DNA from 2 places in the Vibrio sp. R10-SF1-ISO8 genome. Region 2 is predicted to be linked to the other one. Evidence: predicted binding sites of a transcription regulator. Region 2 holds the regulator's gene; the other holds the start of a gene.
The links. Region 2 encodes PurR, which represses purine synthesis genes. Its sites were predicted from a motif close to TNANGNAAACGTTTNCNTNA; they were not measured.

Region 1 (5,266 bases), on a different contig from region 2:
GGGGCTAGGTATGTGTATTCAAATGGCGCTTTGTCTCACTTAGCTAGAGAGGGAGCCCGTTATGCTGCAGTAAGAGGCAGCCAGGCTGTTAAAGATCCTCTAAGGTCTAGTGATGCTCCAGCAACTGAGTCGACTATTTCTGCCTTTGTTCAGTCACGTTCACCGATAAACAATGTGACCACTTCAGTGGTTTGGTCTCCGGATAACTCACCTGGCAGTGAGGTCGATGTCACCGTCTCCCACGAATTTTCTTCATTTATTACTTTGTTTAACGACTTGACTATATCTAGCACGGCTTCAAGCACGATATACTTTTGATAAAATAATGCCCCAACCAGTGGTTAGGGCATTAATTCGATTGCGTTTGGAGCTAGTCAACCAAACCGTAATCACGACTAAGGATATCTATGATTTCCTGTTTTGGATTGTCGCTTAGCTCAATCTCAGCGCCTGTTATTTTCTCAGCAATGCCGAGGTAAGTCTTAGAAATATCCATCAAGGCTTCTAGAGGTAGTTCATTGTCACGCGCTAATGCTTCACGCTCATCCATACGCTCTTTGTTAAGCAGAATGTCTGGATCAGGGAAGTGGTTAAGCAAGAACTGACGGAAGCCTTCTTTCGAGTTCTCTACGATATTTCCTGCATCGTATTCGCGCTCATCCCAAATGCGTGATGAATCTGGAGTGCCCACTTCATCCATGTAGATCAGCTTTTCGTTACCTGCTGCATCGTTGACGTAGCCAAATTCAAATTTGGTATCAACAAAGATTTGCTCGATTTCTGCAAGAGCGTTGCTAATGACAACAAAGCCTTCGCGTAGCAGTTTTTCATATTGAGCGATATCATCTGCTTTAGAGAAGTTGAACGCTTCGAAGTTATCAACGATGTTTTGGCGAGTAATGTTGACGTCATCCGCTTCAGGCACGCCCGGAATGCCTTTTAAAATGCCTTTCGTTGAAGGTGTCATCAGCAGCTCTGGCAACGCTTTATCCTTTTCTAGCCCTTCTGGTAACTCAATACCACAGAACTCACGTTCGCCTTTCTCATAAGAGCGCCACATTGAGCCAGTAATGTACTGGCGGCAGATCGCTTCAATCATAATTGGTTTCGCTTTTTGAACGATCCAAACGAAAGGGTGGGGAATATCAAGGATGTGGCTGTCTGCCAAACCGTTGTCTTTGAACAGCTTAAACCAGTGGTTGGAAATCGCATTGAGTGCCGCGCCTTTTCCAGGAACCCCTTTTAAGCCGCCTTCAGCATGCCAGATACAGTCAAACGCTGAGATACGGTCACTGATTACCATGATAGCAAGAGGCGCATCAGGGGCAACGTCATAACCTTTTTCTTGGATAAGACGCTTGCTGTCTTCTTCAGTTAGCCAGTAAACAGAGCGAACTTTTCCACTGTGGACGGGTTTATCGGTACGAATTGGAAGATCATCGTTAACAGCTAGAACTTGATCAGCGAGACTCATTTTGACATTCCTATACTTTAGCAAGGTGGTGAAATTATCCACGCAGATAATTTATTTGCTTCGCATAATACCAGAACTATTTTGTGCTGCCAGAGAAAAAGCAAACGTTTGCTTTGTTTTTTTCTATATGGCGAAAAACAGCTCAATAGGGTGCAAAAAAGAAAAAGCCCCACACAAGGTAGGGCAAAAAGACAGTGAATTTGTTGAGCTTGTTAGTGATACTGGTTAACTCTGCCCTCAACGAAAAAGACTTCACACTGGAATTGGATAGCATGGTTGCGGAGTAAGCTTTGCTCAACCATAGGAATATTGTTTGATGCAACAACAGCACTCGCATTACCTGATTCAATCGCTTTCTTAACAATTTCAAACTCAGACTGTTTTTGAGAAGCTTTCATCTGGATAATTTTCTTACAGCTCACACTGAAGGCAGCGAACTGCTCATAGTCAGGGCGAGGACATTCAGCAGTAAATAAGATCCATTGTTTCTGGCCAGAAAGACCAGCTAGGCGACTTAACGTATCGTTATCGATGTTCATTGGCGCTGTAGGTTGAGCCAAAACATTGTATTTAGAGAACGTGTGAGTTTGAGTATGTGCCTGAATCATAGTTACTGTTCCTTTGTACATGCTGTATGGTTATACAGTAGTTTTTATTGGCTGTGTTGGCAAGCATTTTTGTGCAGCATTTAAACAGAGTTAGAACGATGTGAGTTCGGTGTGTTATTTAAAGTGTTGATATATAAAATAAATATAAAGTTGTTGGGTGCGAGAGAGATTTGACAAATAATTCATAAATAGTGATGCAGGTCACTATGGCTTATACAGTGTTATACAGTAGTACTGGATAACACTGTATGTCAGAACGTCAGTAGCGTTATAAGAATCGCTCGGGGAAGTCGCTAAAAATCGCGTCTAGGTTAGGGAGGTGTTTCAGTGAATTTGGGTTGTTGACGGTGTAGCTCCATACCTGATATCCGTCATGCTTGAGTTGTTCAATCTGCTGCTTGTTAGCCCTGTGATAGTTGATGTTGCAACTAAACGCATCGACTTCTTTAAGGAGAGTTTTGGTTTTCTTGTCGAGACGATTACACAACACACCGAGTCTATATTGCGGGAGCAATTGGTTAAGTTGACGTATAACTGCATGACTAAAACTCGAAAGCACTACATCGCAAGGATCAACATTATTTTTGGCTAATTGCGCTTTGAGTAACTCACACACCTTTTGAACATCATGGCGGTCTACTTTTATCTCAAGGTTGAGTTTTAAGTTGTGTGTTTTAGCCAGAGTGAGAAGTTCTTCTAGAGTGAGAAGCGTCTGGTTGGCAAACTCTGCATTAAACCAAGCACCAAAATCATATTCTTTCAGTTGCTTCAGAGTCAGTTTATCGATACGACCGGAACCGTCACTGCATCTATTAATTGTATGATCGTGACAGATAACAAGTTGGTCGTCCTTTGTGGGCTGCACGTCTACCTCAACCCAATCGAGCCCGAGGTTAATGGCCGCTTCTATACTGACTTTAGTATTTTCAGGGTAGCGACCAGCGACTCCGCGATGTCCAACAATAATCATATTTTCTCCTCAATGATGGAAAGAGAACAGATTACTCCTTCGCTGAAATTTTGGATAGATAATTCATAGCCATTACAGCCTAAATCTGACACTATCAGTCGGATATTAATAATAAAATAGATAGGTCGTTCGACCTTAGAGAGATGTAAATTGAACGCTGAAAGTAAAGCTGCCTGGATTCTGTTCTTCACCACTGCACTCGCTGGTTTAGGCTGGATCTTCTCCAAAGAAGCAATACAAGGTCTTCCCCCATTTGGTTTTGTTGGGTTGCGCTTTGTTGTGGCTTCTATTTGCTTGTTACCACTGTGCTATAAGCGCTTTAGGGACTTAACAACCCAATTGCTACTTCAAGCCATAGGAGGAGGTAGCATTCTGGCGTTAGCGCTACTGACTTGGGTTTATGCAATTTCTATCAGTGAGACGCTCGGTGAAGGGGCATTTATTGTCAGCCTTTCGATGATCATTGTGCCAATCATTGCATGGGTACTTTACAAAGAAAGACCGAAAAGAGCCTTTTGGGTTTCGATGCCGATTGCTATCGCTGGCTTAGCAATGCTGTCATTAACGGATGGGTGGAAAAGCTCAGCAGGGCAATTGTGGTTTCTTGCCAATGCCTGTCTTCTTGCGCTTCACTTCAATGTGAACAGCAAGCTCGCGCAGAAAATGCCTGTTTTGATGCTGACTTGCATTCAACTGTTTGTAACCGGAGTTCTAGCACTGGTTGCTTCGTCATTATTTGAGACGATACCTGAAAGTGTTGAAGCGTCTATTTGGGGTTGGTTTGCTCTTAGCGCACTGCTAGCTACGAGTCTTAGGTACGTGATGCAAACTCTAGGGCAAAAGGGATGTAACCCAGCCAACGCTGCGCTCATTATGCTTTTGGAACCAATCTGGACGGTTATCCTGAGTATTCTCTGGTATGGAGAACAGCTTTCACGCAACAAGTTAATTGGATGCAGCTTAATTCTGCTTGCTCTGATCTTCTACCGAACTGATGGTCGACTGTTTAAAGGAAGAAACTAGGGTCTGTTGACCTTTTGAGCTGATTTTTGCAGCAGTTTGTGGGTTCTTTATACAAGGCAGAGGCTTTGAGATGTAGTTAACCTACTTGATAAGCCGATAACGCAGTAGAAAGGAGCCACAAACGCTGCCCGAAGGGTTCGAGCTGGGCGCCCCCGCAAAAACCGTTTTACTCTTTGTTGAGAGGTGTTTTGCTTAGAATGACTAGGCCACAAACAACTAGCCGTCCGCCACTCGCCGCGATTAAAACGCTTTTATCTCGAACAAAATTTAACCGCAAAAGGTCAACAGACCCTAATCATTATCTAATCTGTAGTCGTAAATTCTGTTATTTATTTTTAGCATAAAATTATATTGGAATAATTGATGTAATTGTTAGTACAATCCACAGTTAAGAGGTAACGAATACAGGGAAAGTTAAATGAAAATCGGTGTAATTGGAGCAGGTTCAGTCGGGGTTGGGGTGTGTAATTACCTCCTGACACTGGGTAGCATTAGTGAATTGGTGCTGCTTGATAAAGACTTGCAACGAGCAGAAGGAGAGGTGTTTGACTTCAGGCACACCTCAGCACTGACGTTTTCAAAAAATACTCATCTAGTACCCACCGATGATTACCTAACGCTGATTGGTGCCGACATCGTGGTTGTTACTGCGGGTGCTCAAATCAAGCAAGGTCAAACTCGTATCGATCTGGCAGAAATCAATAGCCGCATCGGTGTTGATATTGCAAAACAAGTTGAACGAGTGGCCCCTAACGCCACACTGATTGTTGTCAGTAACCCTTGTGACTTAGTCGCCCACTTTATTGCCACCAATACCAGCTTTCCGCGCTCAAAAGTCATCAGTAGTGGCTGTGTGATTGATACGGCGCGCCTTATGAGTATTGTCGCTAGCCGTGTCAATCTGGATCCTAAGAACGTGTTTGGTTATGTGTTAGGGGAGCATGGTAGTCATTGCTTTACGCCTAAGAGCTTAATATCCATCGCTGGGCAGCCGGCCGATTTCTATTGTGATACTCACCATATCGAGCGAATTTGTGCCGATGAGTTACTTGAGTCGGTAAAACAAGCGGGCTACGAGATCTTTAAGCGCAAGCAAAATACCACCCACGGTATTGCCGCAAGTGTTTTCCGTATTATCCAATCGATTATGATTGATGAGCGCTCAGTGCTACCTGTTGCTACTTTGCTAGA
Region 2 (5,266 bases):
ACGTTTCAAGCGGTGACAATGGACATTCTAAAAGTGCTCGACCACTTAAAGATACGTTCTGCCCATTTTGTTGGAATGTCTCTTGGAACGATTATTGTCCGAAACTTAGCGGAACTTGCAACCGATAGAGTCAAGTCGATGGTACTAGGTGGTGCTGTAACGCGATTTAACGTCCGTTCGCAGATCTTAGTTAGACTGGGTGGCATGTGTAAACACGTTATCCCTTACATGTGGTTATATAGCCTGTTTGCCTATATTGTGATGCCGCAGCGTACTCAGAGAGAATCACGCCATTTATTTATCCGCGAAGCAAAGAAGCTCTGCCAGAAAGAGTTTAAACGTTGGTTTATTCTTACCTCGGAAGTTAATCCTCTAATGAAATACTTCAAGGATCGAGAGTTGCCGATTCCGACACTGTATTTAATGGGTGAGAAAGACTACATGTTTATTCAGCCCGTGAAAGAGATGGTTGCTGCGCATCGCAAGAGCGAGTTACTTGAAATTGCAGATTGCGGACATGTATGTAACGTTGAGCGTCCTGAAGAGTTCAATTATCACTCGATTTCGTTTATTCAACAACAAATTGAAACACCCAAAATTTGTTAAGGTGCGGTTTGACCGCATTGCCAGCACGCGCCAAATTGAGGCTCGTTCACTTCTCCACATTGGTTGCACAGCCAGTTACTGCCGATTTCCGCACTGTTAAATTGCTCGATAACCCCCTTCGCTTGCTTAGCTTGATGAGAGTTAAGTAACCACACATAGGGTTCACTGCTCTCCCCAAAGGGAATTTCCCCTTGGAGCCCAAACACGCCTTCGCCACGGACTTCACATTCAATCTGTTGAGACTTAAGAAGCTCACAAACAATGTGAGCTTCGGTTGGCGTAGATGTGGAATAGATCCTCATTATGCATTTCCGTTTGATGTTGATGGGGACGCCTTAATTTTAGCCATAATCCATTTTGCAATGACAGGGAACAATCCGAGAAGCGCGAAAGAAGCCAAAACGGTAGGAGAGACGATACCCGACAAGCTATCTATTTGAGCGAGTTGAGTGCCGGCATTTAGGTACACAGCGGTTCCTGGCAACATACCTAGTTGGCTAACCAAATAGAATCGAGTTGTCGCGATGGGAGTCAAACCCATTAACAAGTTGATTAGGAAAAATGGGAATACTGGAATCAATCGCAATGAGAACAGATAAAATGCGCCATCTTTTTCAACGCCTTGATTGATGGCATTGAGCTTGTCGCCAAACTTACTCTGTACCCAATCACGTAATAAGTATCGGCTGCTCAAAAATGCAAGTGTTGCCCCAATGGTGCTGGCAAAAGAGACCAACAGTAAGCTTGTCCAGAAACCAAATAGAGCAGCGCCTAAAAGGGTAACGACCGCAGCGCCAGGAATTGAGAAAGCAGTGATAGCAACATAGGCGATAAAATAGCTAGCAGCGGCGATAGTAAAGTTATCTGCGATAAATGCGGAGAGCTCTGCTTGCTGCGCCTTCGCGTTTTCTAGCGTGAGATACTGACCAAAATTTACGCCAAGTAAAACAATTAGTGCGACGAAAATAATTCCTAGGATGATCTTTTTATTCATGTTGTGCAGCTCCATCATATTTCATGGATATCAATTATTAGTGTTACTAGACAAGACAGGGAAAGCAAGCCACAAATTTCAAGATGGCAGATAAAAACCAATAAAAAAGTCAGCACAAAGGCTGACTTCTTAAACAAATTTATTTTTTAGGTTAGCTGACTTGAGTTAACAGCTCCTGACGGCGACTTTGGGGGATAACCGACCAGTGTGTCCCTTTAATGGCACCTTCTAAAGCCCAGAGAAGTTCGATGTTTACATCGGAAGAGTGTGTAGTCTGAATGGCTTTAAACGCATGTACGGCTCCCACTTGTTCCAGATTCTCTACCGAATCTATACCAGCTTTCTTGAGCATGCGCTCAGTTGCTAGCCGCAAGTTAGGCAGATCTTTCAAACGATTGGGTTTCGCTTGCGATTGGCATTGCTTCTCTTGATTTGCTGCTTTTAAGGCGACGTTCGCAATCTTTAACGTTTTATTTGCGTCAGCTGCCCAATCATCACAAAGCGCAAAATACTTCGTCACGACGGGGAATCCGCGTTTTTTGTAAACATAGGGTTCTAGCCCTTGAGACCTGAACTGTTTAGCGAGAGCCGCGTCCGCGCGTACGTGTAGTTTATCGTTGACGACAAGTGCGAACATAGTGTCATCAGCAAAAATGCCAAAGCCACCAAACATTGAGCGAGACTTAATATGTCCTAACTGCTCAAATAAACGCATTGAGTCTTTTAGTATTGGTTTATCCATGCTGTGTTTTCTCGGTGTATAAGTATACGCCACCAATGCAGGTCCGAGAGATTAGCAAAATTATGCAGAGACATTGTCAGTAAGGTGTCATACGAGTGCAAGTAAAAGCGGTATGACAGTTTGCATATTCGCCATCGGCAACCCCGCTACCAGACAATAAATTGTTTAAGGCCGGAGGCTTTGCGTCCCATCCTTTCGAAATGGTTTGCCCTGTTCGTGGCATTAATCGAACACATTAAGAATAAATAAAATCTGCGCAGAACATCACGTTTGTATCGGATAAATGTGATGTTGGTTCAATAAATAGAGGGGAGATATACGCCTAGCCAATAGTACGACTACAAGCTAAGCGTCTGACTTAAGGTTATTTATTTAGATTACGAACGGTATTGCGCTCGACAATTTCTGGGTGCATCTCGAACACACGTTTTTCGTGCTCTTTATCTTTAATGCGCTCAAGAAGAATTTCGAAGGCATTCTTACCAACGCGACGTTTTGGTTGGTGCACTGTTGTTAGAGGTGGAGAGAAGTACTCTGCTAGTTCAATATTATCGTAGCCGATTACTGAGATGTCTTGAGGTATTTGAATGCCTTTCTGTTGTAGACGGCTCATTAAGCCAAGCGCCATTGTGTCATTAAAACAAAATACGGCTGTTGGCTTTTTATCCATCGCAACAATTTTATCCGCAGCCAGTACCGCCGTATCACATTCGAAGTTACCTTCAAGAATCCAATCTTCGTTTACTGTTAAATCAGCTTCAGCCATTGCACGCTTAAAGCCACTAATACGCTCAACACACGCCGCTTTCTCGAAGTGACCACTTAAACAAGCAATGTCAGTATGACCGCGCTCGATCAGATATTTTGTCGCTAGATAGCCGCCTTCTTCAGAGTTATCGATGATCTTATCGGCTTGAGAACTCTCTGGACCCCAGTCCATTACCACTTTTGGAATGTCTTTGTGGCGGTCGAGCATTTCGCTCAGCTCTTCAGTCAGATCTGAACACATCACTAGGATGCCATCTACACGCTTTTCAGCCAGCATGCGAATGTAGTCGCGTTGCTTCTCATAGATGCCGCCGGTATTACACAGAATCAAGGTGTAACCTTGGCGGTAGCAGTAGCTTTCTACGCCGTCGATAACTTCTGAGAAAAATAGGTTAGTCGATTGCGTCACTAACATACCGATTGTACGAGTAGTGTTGCATTTAAGACTACGAGCAACGGCACTCGGTGCATAGTTAAGCTCGGTTACCGCTTCCATCACTTTTTCTTGTGTCGCTTCGGCAACAAAGCGTGTCTTGTTAATCACGTGAGACACAGTGGTTGTTGAAACACCAGCAAGGCGAGCAACGTCTTTAATAGTGGCCATAAATTTTGTCCTGTCGATGACTGCCACGAGAATATATTCAGTTTAGAATAAGTTGGCAGAAAGTATCAGAAACACAAAAACCGCTCTTATTTAGCGGTTTGTATTTGAATAGTTCATTTTTATCGTTTGCGGTCACGATTTTAGACCGCAATCCGACTTAGGGCAAACATATTTCGTCAAACTGACCTGTGCCAGTTCACATTGTCAGACTCTATTCGCCGATTAAATATGTGCAGTCCAACTCCAAGAACGCCACAGTGAGAGAAGCGATCGCAGAGTAAAAACCGAATTCATCGAGCGTTTGACACTTAGCCGAAAACTTAGGTGTCCAACTTAGAAGGTGCTGACGAATGAAGCTCTCTTGTTCGATCAGTGCCTCTTCAATATGACGCTCTTGCTCAAGTTCATTAGAGCGAATGATAAGGTTACCGAGAAAATCCAGCTCAATGGCAATGTGATCAGCCGGCTCATTTAGGCTTTCATCAACGGCTACACCATGCTCTAGCATTAATGCTTCCATCTCTTTGGCAGGCTTGTCGTTAAGCAGGCCTGTGTCTCCAATGTACATTGAAGCATAAGGCAGTGCCGAGTCGCGGTCAGACTTTAAAAATAGATCACAAAAGTCAGCGGCAAGCTCTAGTTGCGCATCTTCGCGATCGATTAAGCGATTAAGTGCATCAATGACACGATCAATCGACGGTTTAAGAGCGGCATTCTCGCCAAGGCCAGTAAGGAAAGAGCGGATTTGAGCTGAATGGTACTGCTCCAGATTCTCTTCCGTTAATTCCTTGGCGTAAAGGCTTGAAAGCCACCAATAAATTTCCGCACGTTTCTCGTTGAATGCTTTGATTTCTTGCATTAGGTATCACTCCCAAAATAACTACCTATTAGTGTAACTAATAAAAATGAATAGCGGTAATGGCTTACGTGACAATAAAAGACGAATTATGAGCATATATTAACAAAGGCGGAGGTTTTGTTTTGAATCAATAAAAAATCATCTTTCTCGTTTTTAAAGTGATAAATACTAGAAATGTTACTATTTATGAATAGAATAAATGATAGAACTATTCCCAATGTAAATTAAGTGGTGCAGATGAGTTATCATGTACTAGTAGTAGAAGACGACGTAGTGACTCGCAGCAAGCTTGTTGGCTACTTTCAGAATGAAGGTTACCAAGTCAGTGAAGCAGAAAGCGGCGAGCAGATGCGAGACATGCTACAAAGCAACGCGATTGATTTGGTGATGTTGGATATTAATCTGCCGGGTGAAGATGGATTAATGCTAACTCGCGAACTTCGCAGTCAGTCAGACATTGGAATTATCCTGGTAACAGGACGCACGGACAGCATCGACAAAATCGTTGGCCTCGAAATGGGCGCTGATGACTATGTCACTAAACCTTTTGAATTACGAGAGCTACTGGTTCGAGTTAAGAACTTGCTGTGGCGAATTTCTGCTGCACGTAATTCGTCAGGCTCTGACAGCGCAGCGAAGCAAGATGATAATGTCGTTCGCTTTGGCGAGTGGACGTTTGACGTTCAGCGCCGT

Region 1: AC6R00_RS22930 (phosphoribosylaminoimidazolesuccinocarboxamide synthase) is a predicted target of PurR. The motif match lies at 1,571-1,590, and genes of this name have one in related genera.

What each region holds. Positions count from the first base shown of each region.
Region 1 covers NZ_JCBDHL010000021.1:1,068,406-1,073,671, forward strand. Annotated here, with positions in the region: gene AC6R00_RS22925 (TadE family protein) at 1-318, shown strand, start outside; gene AC6R00_RS22930 (phosphoribosylaminoimidazolesuccinocarboxamide synthase) at 371-1,474, opposite strand; gene AC6R00_RS22935 (hypothetical protein) at 1,687-2,082, opposite strand; gene AC6R00_RS22940 (glycerophosphodiester phosphodiesterase family protein) at 2,351-3,052, opposite strand; gene AC6R00_RS22945 (DMT family transporter) at 3,203-4,075, shown strand; gene AC6R00_RS22950 (lactate/malate family dehydrogenase) at 4,494-5,266, shown strand, end outside.
Region 2 covers NZ_JCBDHL010000018.1:184,879-190,144, reverse strand. Annotated here, with positions in the region: gene AC6R00_RS14180 (alpha/beta fold hydrolase) at 1-606, shown strand, start outside; gene AC6R00_RS14175 (putative signal transducing protein) at 603-908, opposite strand; gene AC6R00_RS14170 (TVP38/TMEM64 family protein) at 908-1,600, opposite strand; gene AC6R00_RS14165 (TfoX/Sxy family DNA transformation protein) at 1,752-2,342, opposite strand; cyclic di-GMP riboswitch class I at 2,476-2,562, opposite strand; gene purR (HTH-type transcriptional repressor PurR) at 2,707-3,714, opposite strand; gene torD (molecular chaperone TorD) at 3,926-4,573, opposite strand; gene torR (two-component system response regulator TorR) at 4,811-5,266, shown strand, end outside.